DNA from 2 places in the Paenibacillus sp. FSL R5-0345 genome. Region 2 is predicted to be linked to the other one. Evidence: predicted binding sites of a transcription regulator. Region 2 holds the regulator's gene; the other holds the start of a gene.
What was found. Region 2 encodes Rex, which represses fermentation and respiration genes when NADH is low (regulators of the CRP and FNR family bind a similar motif). Its sites were predicted from a motif close to TTGTGAAATATTTCACAA; they were not measured.
Positions count from the first base shown of each region.

Region 1: the regulator Rex is predicted to act here: its motif matches at 2,969-2,986, upstream of R50345_RS03280 (flavocytochrome c).

Region 1 covers NZ_CP009281.1:719,621-728,999, reverse strand. Annotated here, with positions in the region: gene R50345_RS30080 (DUF4855 domain-containing protein) at 1-131, opposite strand, end outside; gene R50345_RS03290 (response regulator transcription factor) at 472-1,254, opposite strand; gene R50345_RS30075 (sensor histidine kinase) at 1,229-2,863, opposite strand; gene R50345_RS03280 (flavocytochrome c) at 3,049-4,878, shown strand; gene rlmD (23S rRNA (uracil(1939)-C(5))-methyltransferase RlmD) at 5,163-6,662, opposite strand; gene R50345_RS03270 (diacylglycerol kinase) at 6,843-7,733, opposite strand; gene R50345_RS03265 (sirohydrochlorin chelatase) at 7,966-8,733, opposite strand; gene R50345_RS03260 (YerC/YecD family TrpR-related protein) at 8,737-9,027, opposite strand.
Region 2 covers NZ_CP009281.1:4,512,385-4,521,763, reverse strand. Annotated here, with positions in the region: gene R50345_RS20055 (tetratricopeptide repeat protein) at 1-88, shown strand, start outside; gene dinG (ATP-dependent DNA helicase DinG) at 225-3,086, shown strand; gene R50345_RS20045 (redox-sensing transcriptional repressor Rex) at 3,220-3,870, shown strand; gene R50345_RS20040 (amidohydrolase) at 3,860-5,161, shown strand; gene R50345_RS20035 (cell wall elongation regulator TseB-like domain-containing protein) at 5,417-5,848, shown strand; gene R50345_RS20030 (hypothetical protein) at 6,264-6,806, shown strand; gene R50345_RS20025 (AAA family ATPase) at 6,799-8,301, shown strand; gene R50345_RS20020 (3-hydroxyacyl-CoA dehydrogenase family protein) at 8,435-9,307, shown strand; gene R50345_RS20015 (acetate/propionate family kinase) at 9,304-9,379, shown strand, end outside.

The sequences.
Region 1 (9,379 bases), 3.0 Mb from region 2:
GGCGGGTTCACTGGTGTCTGTTCCTCTGTCTGTGTAGGCGGCAGCGCCTCTTCCGCTTGCGCGATCGGCATCATCGTTACGATCATGATCGCAACCATGACGAGAGCTACCCATTGTCTACTCCTCTTCATATCGTACGAACTCCCTTCTGATTCTTGAGTCAAGAAACATCAATCTCCTAAATGGTATGCGCTTCCATTTCAGCTTACCTCGATGCTCTTTCCTCCCTTCCGAGATTCCGACACGCCATAGAAGCTTATAACATATGTCAATGTCCTTATAGTAACATTATGAAAAGTGGCCCTTCTTTCAAATAGATAATTAATGACATCGGGTATACACTTGTTGACATGAAGGCCTTCAACTGTCCTCTAAGCAATCCTCCAAATAAAAAACGCAACCCTCTCGAGGTTGCGTCGTGTTTATATATGGTGGCGCCTAATTGCTGCGGCGTTCTACTAACTTGATGCCCTATCCATAACCGAACGGATGCTTTTTGTACTCTAAGGGGCTTGAGCCGACTCTATTTTTGAACACACGACTAAAATAGTACTGGCTCTTATACCCTACCTTCACGGCCAGATCCCCGATTTTGATATTCGGCATTACGTCATCCAGAATCTCCTTCGCCTTCGATATCCGAAGCTCGGTGACATAGTCAAGGAATGAAGCACCGATTTCTTGCTTCATACGCTTGCTAAGATAGGTTTGGTTGATATGAAATAGCGCTGCTACTCGAGTAATAGACAGCTCCGGATCCTGATAATGACTGTCAATATACTCGGTCACTTTTTGGATAAGCACTGTTCCATCCCCTGTATACCCGGGAAGCCCCAGCTCCTTATCCACCCTGCTTTCATGTGAATGCAAGGGATATTTTGCTTGAAGATGCTCATCGATCCGATGAAGCAGCTTGTTCAGATCACTCTTCGGCACAGGTTTTAATACATAATCGAATGCTTGCAGTTGCACGGCTTGACGCGCATATTCAAAGTTATCGTAGCCGCTGATGATGACAACCAGAACCGACGGGCAGCGTTCGCGCAATATATTTATAAGATCGAGCCCATTCATATTCGGCATGTTGATGTCCACAAGACATACATGTGGTGGGGCTTCCTCCACCATATTCAATGCTTCGTTTGCACTTTTCGCTTCTCCTGCAACTTCAAAAAGATACGAACTCTCCTCAATGTATTGTCGCAAGCCTTTGCGAATGATCGTTTCATCATCGACGATGACAATCTTCCACATCTTCATTCCACTCCCCGTCCAAAGGTATTCGAATGACCATAACGGTAATTCCATCTTCGCTCTTCACTGCAAGGCCATATGGCACCCCGTAAGCTAGTCGAATGCGATGGTTTACACTGTATAGCCCAAAGCCTGTGGCAGAACGATCATATTTATCATCAAGAAGGGCTTGATTCATCTGTTCAAGCTTCTCTTCAGGAATCATAACCCCATTATTTTCAACCTTAATGACCAAATAATCGACCTGTTTATATGCTGTAATCGAAATTTTGCATTTTTGATCCCCAAGTGGCTTAATCCCGTGATAAATCGCATTTTCCACCAACGGCTGCAGCATGAAGCGAACGACTTGGCACTGAGCAAGCTTTTCATCATATCGAAGCTCGTAGTCCAGAATCTCCTCATATCGCACGCCTTGAATATGAAGATAACTCTCGACATGGTACAACTCTTGATCAAGCAGAATGTAGGGACTGCCTGTGCCAAGCCCTAATCGGAAATACGCGCTAAGCGCTTCCACCATCTCCACCACATTGTCTGCTCCATGTTCCATTGCCATCCACTGGATCGTATCCAATGTGTTATATAAAAAGTGCGGCTTGATCTGCTCATGAATCAGTCTGAGTTCCATCTCCTTTCGGTCCTGCTCCACAGCGTATAATTGAACAAGCATGTCATTGAAGCTTCGCCCAAGATCGCCGATCTCATCCGAGCGCGTAACATCTGCTCGTATGGTTTGGTTGCCGTTCTGCACATTTTCCATTACCTGGCGAAGCGACTGAATTGGACGAATAATGGAAGAAGCAAGCAGCATCAGAAAGACAATAAACGCACTACCGATAAGAACGCCTACCAGCAATGCGGTCCGCTGTGTTTTGATCACCGCTAGCGATAGACTTGAATTCGGTACTTCGAGTACGAGCTTCCAGCCTTCCACATTTTGAATTGGAGCCTCAAATACACTCATGTTCTTCTTATCTGCTGCATCCTCCGCTCCATCTCCTTCCCCCAGCTCTCTGCAATCGATGATAAGCTGGCCTGACTGGTCATATAGCATTACATCTTGAGCAATCTCCTTCATCTTCTTAACGGAGACGGCTGCGGCAATATAAGCTACCTCATCATTCACTGATGGATTCAAGCGATAGAGAATGACGACGATTTCGGCTGCATTCGCTTTGGATACGATCGGATTGCTCACCACATAATTGGAATCTGAATTCAGCAGTTTTCGATAGTAGGGTCGGTTTAGTATCGAAAAAGGCTTGTCCTTTGCTGACCAGGAATTTCCGTGAATATCCACCACTCGTATGGATTCGTACTCTACTTGCTTCTTCGCCTCGAACTTATCGATCTCTTGCAGCAATTCATCTCGTGTCCAATGATGGTCCGAAGCTAGAGAAGCAAGCATGTCTATCTCACCGATGCGCTGATTAAACCAATAATCGATCTGGTCGCTGCGTGCATTAACCACTTGCTGCGTTAAGTTCTTATTCAAAGGGACAACCGTATGGTTCATCTCCAAATATATTGTTACAAGTAATGCAATGAACAGCAGCAAGAAGCAGCTTCCTGCAATTAACGTAATTTTTAAGTGAATTGATCTCATTGTAATCATAGCCCTTCACAATATCCGTTTCTTACATGCCCGAAAAAGACAAAAAAACGCTAATCTGTGCAAATACATAATGCTGTACTAAATCTATAATAGGTCTTGTGCATATTTTCACATGAAATAACATTCATGTCTAGGCTAGAGACAAAGGATTTGCCTAGCAAATCTTTCTCTCCCTAATGTATGTAACCAATCCACAACAGAATGAAGGAGATATTATGCGAACTCACACGAAAAAGCTGTTATCTATTCTACTAGTCCTCAGTCTTATGTTCACGCTTGCTGCCTGCGGCGGTAAAGAGGCAGCACCGGCTGCAGATGCAAACGGAGTTCAAGTCTTTGAAGGAGTCGGGCAAGGTAAACATGGCGATATTAAAGTACAAGTTTCCTTATTAGATAACAAGATCACTGACATTAAGGTAACAGAGCACAAGGAAAATGAAGTACTTGCAGAGCCTGTTTATACGCAGCTCAAGCAAGATGTCATGACAACTAACAGTGCAAAAGTTGATGCCATTAGCGGATCTACGGCTACAAGCAAAGGATATCTCGAAGCCATTCAAGATGCAATTACGAAGTCTGGACTTACTCTTGTCGCTGGCGCTGCAGTCAGTGGAAGCAAAGATAAAGAAGAAGCCGAGCAAACCTATGATGTTGTCGTCATCGGTGCCGGGGGTGCTGGTTTTAGTGCGGCTATCGAAGCGAACAGCGCTGGAGCTAATGTAGTTCTGCTCGAGAAAATGCCAGCTGTTGGCGGCAACACATTGATCTCCGGTGGTGAGATGAATGCACCGGACAACTGGGTTGAACGTGCTCTTGGCATCACTGATGACACGGCTGACTTGTTCTATGATGATACGATGAAAGGCGGAGACAACCTCGGGGATCCTAAGATGGTTCGTATTCTTGCCGACAATGCACTAGCATCTGCCGAATGGCTGCGCGATGATATCAAGGTAGAGTTCTTACCTGATCATCTGTTCCAATTTGGAGGCCATTCCAGAAAACGTGCGTTGATTCCTGTAGGTCATACAGGTGCTGAATTAATTACCAAGTTAAAAGCCAAAACAGACGCTGACCGAATCACGATCAAAACGAATATGAAAGCTGAAACCTTGCTCAAGGACGAAAGTGGCAAAGTAACCGGTGTAACTGCGACTTCGGGTACTGGCGACAAGATCACATTCCATGCGAACAAAGGCGTCATCATCGCTACCGGTGGTTTTGGATCCAATGTAGAGATGCGTAAAAAGTATAATCCTAAAATGGATGAAAAATATATGTCTACCGACACACCAGGATCTACAGGTGACGGTATCGTTATGGCAGAAACGATTGGCGCCAAGCTAACAAACATGGAGAATATTCAAACGTATCCAATCTGTAATCCTGAGACAGGTGTTATTTCCCTGGTTGCAGATTCCCGTTTCGATGGTGCGATCCTGATTAACCAAGAAGGCAAGCGTTTCGTTGAGGAATTAGAACGTCGTGACGTTATTTCTAAAGCAATCCTTGCCCAAACGGGCGGATATACGTATCAATTATGGAATCAAGGCATTGAGGATATCGGTAAAACGATCGAAGTTCATCAAGACGAATACGATCAACTCGTTAAACAAGGCTTGCTCTTTAAAGCCGATACGATTGAAGAGGCGGCTGATTTCTTCAAAATTGACGTGAACAATTTGAAAGAAACAATTAATAAAGTAAATGATTATGCGAAAACAGGTAAAGACCTTGATTTCAAACATCGCGGTGGATTGAAATCTCTTGAAAAAGGCCCTTACTACATCGAAAAAGCTGTACCATCCGTTCACCATACAATGGGCGGATTGGTGATCGACGAGAAGACTCGCGTATTGAATGAAAAAGGCGAAGTCATCCCTGGGCTGTTCGCTGCAGGTGAAGTAACAGGGGTCATTCATGGTGCAAACCGTCTTGGCGGTAATGCCATCGCTGATATCTTCACCTTCGGCCGGATTGCAGGCAAACAAGTTGTAGCAGAGTAATCTTATGTTTGTGTAACTGCTCTATTAATAAGTTAGCCTTAAAAACGTGCAAGATAGTTTGTTGAGTGCAGGTTGACTGCTAACTTTCAAGCTGCCTCTATGACATAGCAAACCGCCCTGTAAGCAACATTGCAAACAGGGCGGTTTTTTATGGTGGAGCCTAGGGGCTACGCTCGTCTAACTAGTGGCTCTTTTATCATTCTCCATTAATGGAATTAAAATTGCCCAATTATTTAGTGTCTACTTGACAAGCGTTCCTTCAAATTTCCTAGACACTGGAAAACTCAAGTAAGTAAAGGGGGTTGAATCACTGGTACATCCCTCACCAGCACCGCCACCGACTCCACATGCACCGTATGCGGGAACATATCCACCGGAGTTACCTCCACTGTCTTATACCCGCCATCCTCGAGCACCCGCAAGTCTCTTGCCAGAGTCGATGGATTACACGATACATACACCACACGCTCCGGCTTCATCGCCAGAATCGTCTCCAAAAGTCGTGGATCGCAGCCCTTACGCGGAGGATCAACCACGATAACATCTGCTGTAATCCCCTGCTCTTTCCAGTTAGGGATTACATCCTCAGATGCACCTACCTCAAACACTACATTATCCATACCATTCAAAGTGGCGTTCGCCCGTGCATCCTCAATCGCTTCGCGTACGATTTCTACACCGTAGACCTGCTTAGCATGCTGTGCAAGGAACAATGAAATCGTACCGATCCCACAATAAGCATCTATAACAGTCTCGTTACCCGTTAGCCCTGCATATTCCACCGTCTTACCATAGAGGACCTCGGTTTGTGCCGGGTTAACCTGATAAAAAGAACGGGCAGAAATCGCGAATTTCACATCGCCGATATAATCGTAAATAACATCGTTCCCCCAAAGGGTACGGGTTGTATCTCCAAAGATTACGTTTGTCTGCTTAGTATTCACGTTCTGGCAGATGCTTGTTACGGCTGGGATTTCGCGGCGGATCTCTGCTATCCATTCGTCAACATTCGGAATACGGTCACCGTTAGTAACAAGGACAACCATCATCTCACCAGTACGGAAGGCTTTCTTTACTACGACATGACGCAGTAAGCCTTTGCCAGATTCTTCGTCGTAAGCAGTAATGCCAAGCTTGCGTCCGATATCTTTCACCTTGCGTACAACGTCATCATTATCTTCATGCTGAATTAAGCATGTTTCCATATCGATGATGCGGTGACTGCCGCGCGCGTAGAAACCGCCCACAAGGCCGCCTTCTGTTACGCCGATCGGCACCTGAGCCTTGTTGCGATATCGCCAAGGCTCGTCCATGCCCAGTGTTGGACGGACGAGAATACCCTCTGTCAGAGCCGCCTCAGCGTCTCCGCCAGCAGCCCCACCACTCACCCGGAGCTTCCCAATCCGCTCCAGGTTGTCCACCACCAGCTGCCGTTTCCACGTCAGCTGTGCGGCGTAGTCCATATGCTGCAGCTGGCAGCCGCCGCATTGGTCATAGATCTCGCAAGGCGCCGCAATGCGGGCGCTGCTCGCCTCTATTAAATTCAGCAGCTTGGCGTAGCCATACTGCTTCTTTGTCTTGAGCACCTTTGCCCGGACCTTCTCCCCGGGAAGCGCTCCCTGCACAAAAAGGGTAAAGCCTTCTACGCGGCCTACCCCTTCACCTTCATGGGTCATGCCGATGATATCGAGCATAACCTCATCATTTTTATTCACAGGCAGTCCGGCGACAGGCGCCTTGCCGACTGGGCGGCTGGTGCTGCGTCCACTGCGGTGTTTACTCATTATTTATTGTTCCTTCTTTCATTATCATCGCTGTATAAACCCAATTAAATGTCTTCGATCATTATCATCGCTGTATAAACCCAATTAAATGTCTTCAATCATTATCATCACTGTAAATCTCACAGTGTCTTCGATCAAAGATCATCGCTATATATACCTACAATATCTGTCCATTGACCCTTAGTTATTCTCAGCAAAAATCCGCAAATGCTGTGGCAAAATCCGGAATCGCCCTGGCAGTTCTCCGCCTAGCTCGCCGTCCAAATTCAATTGGACATGCCCTGGAGAGATTACATCCATCGCATCCGTACGGAAGTATATAACCTTCTTATCGTTCAAATGCTCGCCGCGAAGGGCTAATCTGACCAAACGGACAAACTCCGCTAGGTTGCATTTTTTAACCGCAATAACATCTAACAGACCATCATCGATACGAGCGCCGGGAGCAAGCTTTTCAAAGCCACCAACAGAATTCGTATTAGCAATCAGGAACAGCATGAACTCATCATGAATGACTTCTTGACCATTAGCACGAATGATTAGTTCCTGAGGAGAGAGGCTGACCATTTTTTCAATACCTTTTAAATAATACGCAAGCTGCCCTATCATGGTCTTCAGCTTACTAGGAACTTCATAAGTCAGTTCGGTTAGACTACCGCCGCCTGCTATATTAATAAAATAACGGTCATTTGCCTTACCGATATCAATCGGACGTGTCTCTTGGCGAATGATCAGATCACAGGAATCTTCCCAGTTCTTCGGGATCCCCATTGCACGTGCAAAATCATTGGTAGTACCAAGCGGCAAAACGCCGAGTGGGGGAAGATTAGGCTTCTCCGCCATACCATTAATAACCTCATTTAAAGTGCCATCGCCACCGGCTGCTATGATCAAATCATAACCGCGTTCTACTGCATCTGCAGCAGCTAACATAGCATCGCCTTCTCCGGTTGTTGCATGGCAGGAGGCCTCAATGCCACCCATATCCAGCCGGTCCAAAATATCGGCGAGCCGCTTCTTCATCTCTTCCCGTCCAGAAGTGGGATTATAAATCAATCTCGCAGTTTTCATTACCGGAACGCCACCTGTTTTTATAATAGAATAACCTAATTGATTATACCTAATTCGGACCACTACAATCAATGTTAAAGGCCCTTTCATGCAAATATTCCATTATACAGCAATTCATGACACTTCATCTGACAAAAAAATATATTTATATGTATATGCAACATATCCCGTATTATCCACGGATGTGGGCACTATTTTTCATGATTAAGTGTGTTCAGGGTGAGTTGCTTTATCATTTACTTCGAATCTGTTCGAGGAGTGTCTCTACCTGTCTCTCAATCCAATGCGGAAGAAGAGGGTGCGGAAGAAGCGTTTGACCAGAATACTTATAGGTTAACCCTTTAAGTCTATTCGGAACCACATGCTTAGTGAAATAGCCTTCACTCAAAAAAAGAGGCGCCACCAGCACCTCGTGACCCTGCTCCTGCCAATACTCCACTTTGCTTCGTATACTGTCCGGACTCAGCAGACCATAGTCGGCCGCCGCTACACCACTCACCTCACGTACACGCTCCGCCAGCGAAGATATCCCCTGCTGCCAGCGTTGCCGGAAGCCATCATAGATGCTGCCATGACCCACCAGTAGAATTGTTTCACACGCTGGTTCCGTAGATAGCTCACGTAGCTTGTCCCAGATCATTACAGCGATGTCCGGGTCATCGTCGATAGGATAACCATAGTGAACTCTAGCCTTCACTGAGAACAGCGCTAAATCCGTCTCACGTTCAGGCTCAGGTTTGGCGCCTAGTGCATATTCTATCTCATCGACATGTGTGCTTCCCGAGGAAACGAACAATGGGATCACAATAATATCTGTGATCCCTGCGTGTTCCAGCTCATTTATTCCATCTTGAATCAGACGGCCCTCTACCAGCTCTAAAAAAGAGACCACCACAGGAATCTTTTCACCTAGCGATAATCCACTTACGGCTTCCTCCACGATCGACACCCAAGCCTCGTCGCGAGAGCCATGACTGATAATAAGTACGCCCGGTACCATAAATTAGCGTCCCAAACGTTCCAATGTTAATTTATATCCATCATTGCCGTAGTTCAGGCAACGTTTCACACGGGAAATCGTAGCTGTGCTTGCACCCGTCTCTGCTTCGATCTGGTTGTAAGTCGAGCCTTTGCCGAGCATACGCGCTACTTCCAGTCGCTGCGACAGCGATTGAATCTCGTTCACAGTGCACAGATCATCAAAGAATACGTAACATTCTTCCATATTTTTCAATGTTAAAATAGCTTCAAATAATTGGTCGATACTTTTATCGTTTAGCTTCTTCAGCTGCATAAGATTATCATCCCCTAATGTGTCTTTCTTGCTCTACTATATTGCACTGGAGCGCATTTTTCAAGCATTAACGATTTCACGCTGTAAAGAGTGAAATCGATGGACAAACGTCCACCCCTGGCGCACACTAATTATGTACTAAACTATTTTCATTTCTTCCTACATAAGAAATAGCACCTACCCTATAGTACTACATAAGCGCCGAAAATCAAGCATGTACACGCTTTTTTCACTTCTTTAGGGCGATTATAGGCATTCGCCCTTTTCCGCTCCTATCCCGAGAACCCGGGCATTCGTCTATACCGTATGTTCGCCCATGACATACAGTATAGCAAACCACTAACAAAGGAAT
Region 2 (9,379 bases):
ACTTCCTGAACCAACGGTTAATTTGGAGGTTTGCCGCCGCCGTGGAGGAAAGCTTCATTTCGGAAATCAGCTTGTTTCATTATTGTAAATTATTACGTTTACGGTTTATTATTCCGCATTTTCATTCAAGCGATGCATCCCCTGAACCAGTGGTGTGCATCGCCTTTTTTCGCAACTTCTGTTATGCTGATTAAGAGTCTCAATTGAAAGGGAATAGAATTATAATGAAATTTGCCGTGCTTGATTTTGAAACAACGGGAACCCAATCCGTGGGTGAAATTATCCAGGTTGGCCTTGCAATTATAGAAGAAGACCGGTCCATCTCCCGGGTATATGGTTCCTACGTCAAGCCCGGAACGCCGATACCTCCTTTTATAACTGGTCTGACGGGGATTACCGACGATGATGTAAAGGATGCGCCTGAGCTGGATGAGATGATGATGGAGCTTGTTCCACTCTTGGATGATGTTGTGCTTGTAGGGCATAATGTCGCATTCGACTTCCATTTTTTGCAAAATGCTTTAGATCGATGTGGGTATTTACCATTTCAAGGGCGGATTTTAGATACGATTGATTTTCTAAAAATCTGCTTTCCTTCCCTAACATCCTATCAACTAGGGTCAGTTAGTGCACATTTTGGAGTGACACATGATCGTCCGCATCAGGCAGATAGTGATGCACTGGCGACAGCTCTTGTCTTGTTGAAATGTCTGGAGGAGCTTTACAGTTTACCGTTACTCACCATCCAGCGACTATGTGAGCTGTTTACCGAAGAAGATAGTGATTTAGGTTGGTATTTTGATGGTCTGCTGCGTGAACGGGAAGCGGAGACGCTTCAACCCGAAGGTGATCTGACTTTCTATCGTCAATTAGCGCTTGCAGTAGGGGATTGGAATGAACTAGCTCCACCTCGTGACGAGCATGCTGAGAATCCGCTACAGAATTTATCATTTACAGATTATATGGATGAAGTAACTAAACGGCTTAAAGACACTTTGCCACAGTATGAAAGCCGAGAAGCTCAGGATATTATGATCAATGAGGTGATTACGGCACTTGCCGAAGACAAACATCTATTGATCGAAGCAGGGACAGGAACCGGCAAATCGCTTGGTTATTTGTTGCCTGCCATATACCAAAGTGTTCGTACTAATGAGAAAGTTATGGTCAGCACTCATACCATTAATCTGCAGGATCAATTGCGTGAGCGTGATATTCCTTTGTTAACACAGGTAGTTCCATTTCCATTTAAAGCTGCGATTTTTAAAGGCAGAGGGCATTATTTGTGTCTTCGTAAGTTTGAACATAAAATTAATAAAAAAGACTTTATAAGTCCAAGGGAAGATGCACTTACTGCGGCTCAGATGATCGTTTGGCTGACACAAAGTGAATCAGGGGATGACGAAGAGCTCAATTTAAGCGGTCGTGGCGGAGATTTCTGGGAGACGGTAGCAAGCGATACCGATTCTTGTCTCGGTCGCTCCTGTCCTTGGTTCCGCAAATGTTATTACCATCGGGCAAAACATGAAGCGGGTATTGCTGACGTGGTTATTACGAACCATTCTAAGCTTTTCGCAGATGTTAAGGCTGGGCACCAGCTACTCCCGGCCTATGAACATCTTGTTATTGATGAGGCCCATCATCTGGAGGACGTGGCTGGCAAGCATTTAGGTATGCATATGAAGCATTTCACGGTGGCTCACACGCTGTCCCGATTATACAAGGATAGTCGTAACGGCCAACTCCCAACGCTTCGTCAAATGCTTCAGTCATCAGGCAGTGAGGAAGCTTCTGAATGGAGCGGAGTTATCGATAGAATCTATCCAGATCTGCTTACTGTAAAAGAAACCTGGGATCTACTTAGTGACAAGCTATTTAGCCTCTTGCCGGAACGTAGCAATGCAGCGGCGGAAGAAGCTGGACAGCTAGTCATGCGGTTACTTCCTACCCGTAAACCGAAAGATTGGGATGAATTGGTTGCTTTGGAGAATACTATAAATCTGACATTAAGCGAAATTATCCGTAAGGGTGATAAGATGCTTAATGAGATGCGTGATCAAGAAGGTCAATCTTCTTCAGATAGTTTAGTAACCGATATTAGCGGCTTATTTAAGGATTTAGCTTCTATACGTGAGCAAGTACGGTTTTTTATGGGATTAAACGACGAGAATGTAGTATATTGGCTGGAGGCGAATGGAAATTATCGCAGCAAATCGCTACAGTTATATGCCGTCCCTGTTGATGTTAGTACCCAGCTTAAAGAGCTGTTCTTCCACAAAAAGAAAAGTATTGTGTTAACCTCGGCGACGCTTTCTGTCGATAAATCATTCCAGTTTATGATTGATAATCTCGGACTTAATGAAGCTGCGGAAGAGGGGCGTCTAATGACATCTCTCCTTCCTTCTCCCTTTAAGTATCGGGAGCAGGCACTATTAGTAATTCCACGGGATTTCCCTAGTGTGAAGGGCAGTGTGGGTGATGCCCGATTTGTCGATACGCTCGTACAGTCACTAGCAGAAGCGGCGATTACGACACGCGGACGGATGCTTGTTCTGTTTACTTCTTACAAGATGCTGCGCCAAGTTTACGATCCTCTGAAAGAAGCTCTAGCCTCACAAGAAATCACGGTGCTAGGTCAAGGCGTGGAAGGTGGAAGCCGCAGTAAGCTGATTCGACGCTTTCAGGACAGTGCTGCTTCAGTTCTGCTTGGAACTAGCAGCTTCTGGGAGGGAGTAGATATTCCGGGTGAGGCATTGACATGCTTAGCCATCGTGAGGCTTCCATTTCAACCGCCTAATCACCCTCTAGCGGAAGCGAAGTCTGAGTTATTACAAGCCCAGAAGAAGAATCCGTTTATGAAATTGTCGGTGCCTCAGGCAGTTATCCGCTTCAAGCAAGGATTTGGAAGACTGGTACGGACAGCGCAGGATCGGGGTATTGTTATAGTGTATGACACTAGGGTTATCGAATCTCATTATGGAAAGTATTTCCTTTATTCGTTGCCTGGCCCGAAAATGGAACATATGCTTACGGATCAAATGGTTCCTCGTATAGCAGAGTGGTTGGAAGACGGAGGCGTTTCTTAAGAAGGACATCTTCTGTTTAATTAATCACTCCACAATGAAGGGCGGTATAAGAGAATACCGCTCTTCATTGAGACGAGGTACAGAAATTTTAATAGGATTCAAACAGAATAGTACTTAAATTAGGAGGTAAATTATGAAATCGGATAAAATATCAGAAGCCGTTGTTCGCAGACTTCCTGTGTACTTACGTTTCTTGAATGATCTTCAGAAACGTGAAATATTAACCGTTTCCTCGCAAGAATTAGGACAAAAACTTGATCTGAATCCCGCTCAAATCCGTAAAGATTTAGCGTATTTTGGAGACTTCGGCAGAAAAGGTATTGGGTATGACGTAACTTATCTTATTGAGAAAATCCGTCATATTTTGAAGCTGGACCAACAGCTGAATGTGGCATTAGTAGGTGCCGGTAACCTTGGACATGCATTATCTAATTATAATGCTTATCTGAAAGATACTATGAAGATTACCGCTATATTTGATTCTTATGCACCTAAGGTAGGGCGGAAAATCAACTCTCTTACGGTTCAACCCATGGAAGAGCTAGGTCAGACAGTTCGTGAGCAAGGCATTCGAATTGGGATTATTACTGTACCTGACTCAGAAGCGCAGAATGTAGCAGATATTCTTATTGAATCTGGCATTGAGGCGATTTTGAATTTTGCACCAGTGATTCTAAAAACACCACCGAATATCCGGGTTCATGCAGCCGATTTTACAACGGATTTGCAAAGTCTTGCTTATTATTTGAAAGACGGAAAGGAAGAAAGCGGAAATGAAGAGTAGTAAAACGATTATCAAAGGCGGGCGTTTTCTTATTCCGGGAACGGATGAGCCTGTTCTTAGTGGATATATGACTATTGAAGATGATTTGATCACTTACATAGGAAAAGAAGAGCCTTTGATGGAAGAAGGTGTGCAAGTTGTTGATGGCAGTCGTCTGTTGTTTATGCCTGGTCTGGTAAACACACACGGCCATGCCGCAATGTCATTGCTTCGTGGTTATGGAGATGATTTAGCGCTTCAAGTGTGGCTTCAGGAAAAAATGTGGCCGATGGAAGAGAAATTCACCGGAGAAGATGTGTACTGGGGAACCTCCTTGTCTGTTCTGGAAATGCTGAAAGGTGGCACTACAACCTTCCTGGATATGTATGATCATATGGATCGAGTAGCTGAGGTGGTCGAATTGTCAGGTATCCGTTCTGTATTGATGAGAGGCGTGATCGGTCTTTGTCCAGAGGAAGTACAGAATCACAAGCTTGCGGAAGCGATTTCTTTTGCACGGAACTGGCATGGAAAGGCTGACGGTAGAATTACAACGATGATCTCGCCACACGCTCCATATACTTGCCCGCCGGATTTCTTTGTTAAGTTTGTACAGGCGGCGCATGATTTGGATTTACCGATGCATACCCATATGTCCGAAACGAAACGCGAAGTGGAGCAGAATGTAGTGGATTACGGACTGCGGCCTGTAGCTCATTTAGAGAAGCTTGGAATGTTCACACGTCCGTCTATTGTTGCTCATGGCGTTCATTTGAATGATGAAGAGATCGAGATTCTGGCTCGTCATAATGTAGGTGTATCTCATAACCCGGGAAGTAATCTAAAACTGGCTAGTGGAGTTGCTCGTGTTACGGATCTTCTAAAGGCCGGTGTGAAGGTGTCGTTGGGTACAGATGGCGCGGCAAGTAATAATAACTTGGATATGTTTGAAGAGATGCGTCTTGCAGCACTTATCCATAAAGGTGTAAGTGGTGATCCTACGGCTGTACCGGCTCCGGAAGCTCTGAGTATGGCTACAGAGTATGGCGCGAAGTCTATCTTTTTAAATGATGTGGGCAGGCTCGCTGTAGGCATGAAAGCTGACTTTATCGCGATTGATATAGACCAGCCGCATTTACTACCGCACACAGATTTGCTGTCTCATGCTGTATACTCTGCCAGTGCCAAGGATGTTGAGCATGTATGGGTGAATGGTAAACAGGTTGTAAAACATGGACAATGTGTAACGTTAGATGAGGAAGCTATCCGTCGTAAGGCGCAAGAATCCTTTGAGGGGCTGCTCAAGCGGTAGTCTAAGATGATAAGAATTAACTGTAAGGCTGTGACTTTCTGCGTTTGCAAAAGTTACGGCCTTTTCTGTAAATATAAGAATTTATATGAATGAATATGAAACTTTGGATAAACACACGGGTGTGTTATATAATCAAAAAAGATATATTACTAGAAAGGGAGCTGCACCTTGAAGAAAAGGAAAAAATGGATCCTCCTGGGGTCAGTTCTGATTCTGCTCCTTCTGTTTGGACTTATCCAGTTCTATGCCTATATTATGAAAGATCAATGGAACGAGCGAGATATTGCTAAGGATATCGCCAAAACCAGCGCTGGTCTGACAGAGGTAACTAAAGCACAGAAATCCGTGTGGGATGAAAATGCAGTGTACTGGGTCTTAACAGGGAAGAATCAATCCGGGACCGAGTTAATGGTATGGGTACGCTTTACTGTAGACGGGAAGTTTGCAGAAGGCAACGACGCAGTATATGCTGAGGAACTGAGTAAAGGGACCTCTGAAGCGAAAATACGCAGCATAATTAAAGCTGATCTTCCGGACGTTAGTATCGAGCGGTTGTTGCCGGGGGTATATAACGGAGAGTATGCATGGCAGCTTTTTTATAAACAAAGCGGTCGGTATTATTATCAATTTTATCGGTTCTCAGATGGAGCTCGAATGGGTGAAGGATATAGTTTACCCAGCCGCTAAAATAAACAAGAGTACTATACTAGAAACAAGCGGACCATTTATGGTTCGCTTGTTTTCGTTAATATGATGGATTATTTTGATATACTCGTAATGTACTATTTGTGATATACTAAGTAGGTAGTTTTTATATATTTTTATTTAAAAAACACATGTGGAAATAAGCCTGTTAACGACAAGTAACGGCTCTTTTTTTTCGTTGAAATAAATCAATATATTTAATGAATTGGAAAAAAATAAAAAATAAAATTTTAAATATCTTCACACTTTTTTTCATTTTCGTATATACACATGTGATATACTACTGTTTGTAATTAGAACAGTATTAAGAGAACGTTAGGCTCTGATGAGCGCTTAACAGCTTTGATTTATTAATCATTCTGTTTACATTTTGTCATCTTTGAGAGGAGGACGTTTCTTGAAATTACGTCTTGTACCTGTACTGATAACGTCTCTACTGTCGGCTACTCTATTGTTCGGAGGATTCTTTTTATATCGTCAGTTTGCTTTACAGGAACCGCTCCAAAAGATTGTATCCGGTTATGAGGGAGTAAATAATTCACATATTAGTATTAACCGCGATGAGGTCACTTTGAAACTTGATTTGCAGCCGGGCACGAATTTACGTGATCTAGTATCGTATGTATCTAAAGAAGGAAAGTCAGTGATTGAAGGACGTAAGCTTAAACTCGATGTGGATCAAAATTCAAATGAATTATTAGATGATTACTGGGATAAAGCGTTGTTCTCTGTAGCTGAAGCGATGGAGAGCCGTAAATATACTCTTATACCTACTGAACTTGATAGATTAAAAGAGCAGCATTCGGAATATAAAGATGTGATAGCATCTACTGAAATCGACGACAACAATGTGTATGTTAGTTTAAGCATTGGAAAAGAAAGTAAATTTATTATTTTGCCGCGAAAACCTGCGACCTTGGGGGTATGGAATAATGCCTAAGTATCTTAAAGAAATTTTACTCGGATTTATTCCTGTACTGTTTATTTTCATGGCTTTTTTAGGTATAAATATATTCCCAATTGTTATAGCAGCTGGAATGCTTACTGCACTTCTTATAATTGCTCATTTGCGAGGCGGTCTTACGGTGAATGCTGGTGCTGGGAAAAAACGCAAGAAGGAAGGACCTTCGAAGCTAACTTTTGAAGAAATTGGCGGGCAAGACAATGCGAAGCAAGAGCTTCGTGAAGCACTCGATTTTTTGATCCGTCATGAGGAGATCAGCAAATTTGGGATTCGTCCTTTAAAAGGGATTCTGCTCACTGGTCCTCCAGGAACAGGTAAGACCCTTATGGCCAGAGCGGCTGCACATTATACAAACTCCGTATTCGTAGCTGCATCAGGTAGTGAATTTGTTGAAATGTATGTGGGTGTCGGGGCCGGTCGGATTCGTGATTTGTTCAAGGATGCCCGTAACCGCGCTGTTAAGGAGAACAAGCAGAGTGCCATTATTTTCATTGATGAAATTGACGTAATTGGCGGTAAACGTGAAGGCGGGCAGCAGCGTGAATATGATCAGACCTTGAATCAGCTGTTGACTGAGATGGACGGTATTTATAATAACGAAACACCGCGTATTCTGCTGGTAGCTGCAACAAACCGGAAAGAGATGCTTGATTCGGCATTGCTACGTCCTGGACGGTTCGACCGTCATATTCAAGTGGACATGCCTGACAAGAAGGGCCGTAAATCGATTCTCGAATTGCATGCGAAGAATAAACCTCTTCATCCAGAAGTGAGTCTCGACAAAATTGCTGAAGAAGCTTATGGCTTCTCCGGTGCTCAGCTGGAAAGTGTCATGAATGAGGCTGCGATTTATATGATGCGTGAGGACTTGACGGAAGTTGAGCAGCGGCATCTGTCGATGGCGATTGACAAGGTAATGATGGGTGAAAAAACGGATCGAGAAACCAATCACGAAGAGAAAAAGAGGGTCGCTATTCATGAACTGGGACATGCCATTATGGCAGAGCTCCTTCGTCCTGGAAGCGTCAGTCAGGTTACACTGACTCCGCGTGGGCAAGCCCTTGGATATGTACGGCACAATCCTCAGCAAGAGCAGTATTTGTACACCAAAGATTATTTGGAAGATCAGATTATGATTGCACTTGGTGGAGCGGCGGCTGAAGAAATGTATTATGGCGGACGAAGCACAGGTTCACGCGCTGATTTCGATCAGGCGCTGAATATTGTGGAAACGATGATGAAGTCAGGATTAACTTCGCTGGGCATTGCTAAGCTGGAAATGGTTACCACTGAAGAGCTTATGAAGGAAAATAGTAAGATATTGGATGAACTGATGACGCGCACTCGTGAGCACCTTGAAAAGCAACGAAATGTATTTGATTACTCTCTTGACATTTTAATGAAGGAAGAAGTACTCTCTGGAGAGCAATTTCGATGTCAATTTCGTGACAGCGTCCTTTTACCAGCATAAATTTTTATGCTGGTTATTTTTTTTTACTTTTCAGGCATGCTAAGATATCATTATATGTCGGGCTTTATAAATTTTTGCGACAGACAAGGTACAATACAAAAGTATAGATACCTGAAAGGATGGAGACTTTTTTATGAATTTCAAAAAAATAGGTGTCATCGGCGGTGGCACAATGGGACAAGGTATTGCTGAAATGTTAGCAGCCAAAGGCCTGGATGTATTGCTGGTGGAGAAAACCGCAGAAAAACTGGACTACTCTTACGAAATGATCGAGACAAGTCTAGATAAGCAATTGGAGAAATGGGCGATCACTCAAGCAGAAAAGAAGCTGATTCTTAGCCGCATTCAAAAAGTGACACATTTCGCAGAACTCAGCTCTTGTGATATGGTCATCGAAACCATTGTTGAGGATTTGGAAGAAAAGAAAAAGATTCTAAATCAATTGGATCAAGTATGTCCAAATCACATTATTCTTGCCAGCAATACGTCAACACTTAGCTTGACTGAACTTGCAAGTTCTACAATGTATCCGGAACGCGTGATCGGAATGCATTTCATATATCCTGTTGCTAAAGTGGATCTTGTTGAAATCGTACGCGGTCTGAAAACTTCAGATGCTACTTTTGAAGACACAAAATCCTTTGTTGATGAGATTGTTGAGAAAAAAGGTGTAATGATTTATGAATCCCCAGGATTTGTAACATCACGCCTCATTTGCTTGTTTATCAATGAAGCTATGCATGTGTTGCAAGAGGGCGTTGCCTCCGCACAGGATATTGACGATGCTATGCGTATCGGTTATCAATTCCAATATGGACCGCTTGAAATGGCTGACAGATTCGGCTTGGATTCGGTTCTTGCTGCGCTTGAAAATATGTTCCGTGAGTACGGTGAATTGAAATACCGCCCTTCTACAATTCTCAAGAAGATGGTACGTGCAGGACAACTGGGTATGAAATCAGGAGAAGGCTTCTTCAAGTACGACAAGGATGGTGACCGTGTATGAATATTCTAGTTATTAACTCAGGTAGTTCTTCTTTGAAATATCAGCTCTATAACATGAACGATGAATCGGTTT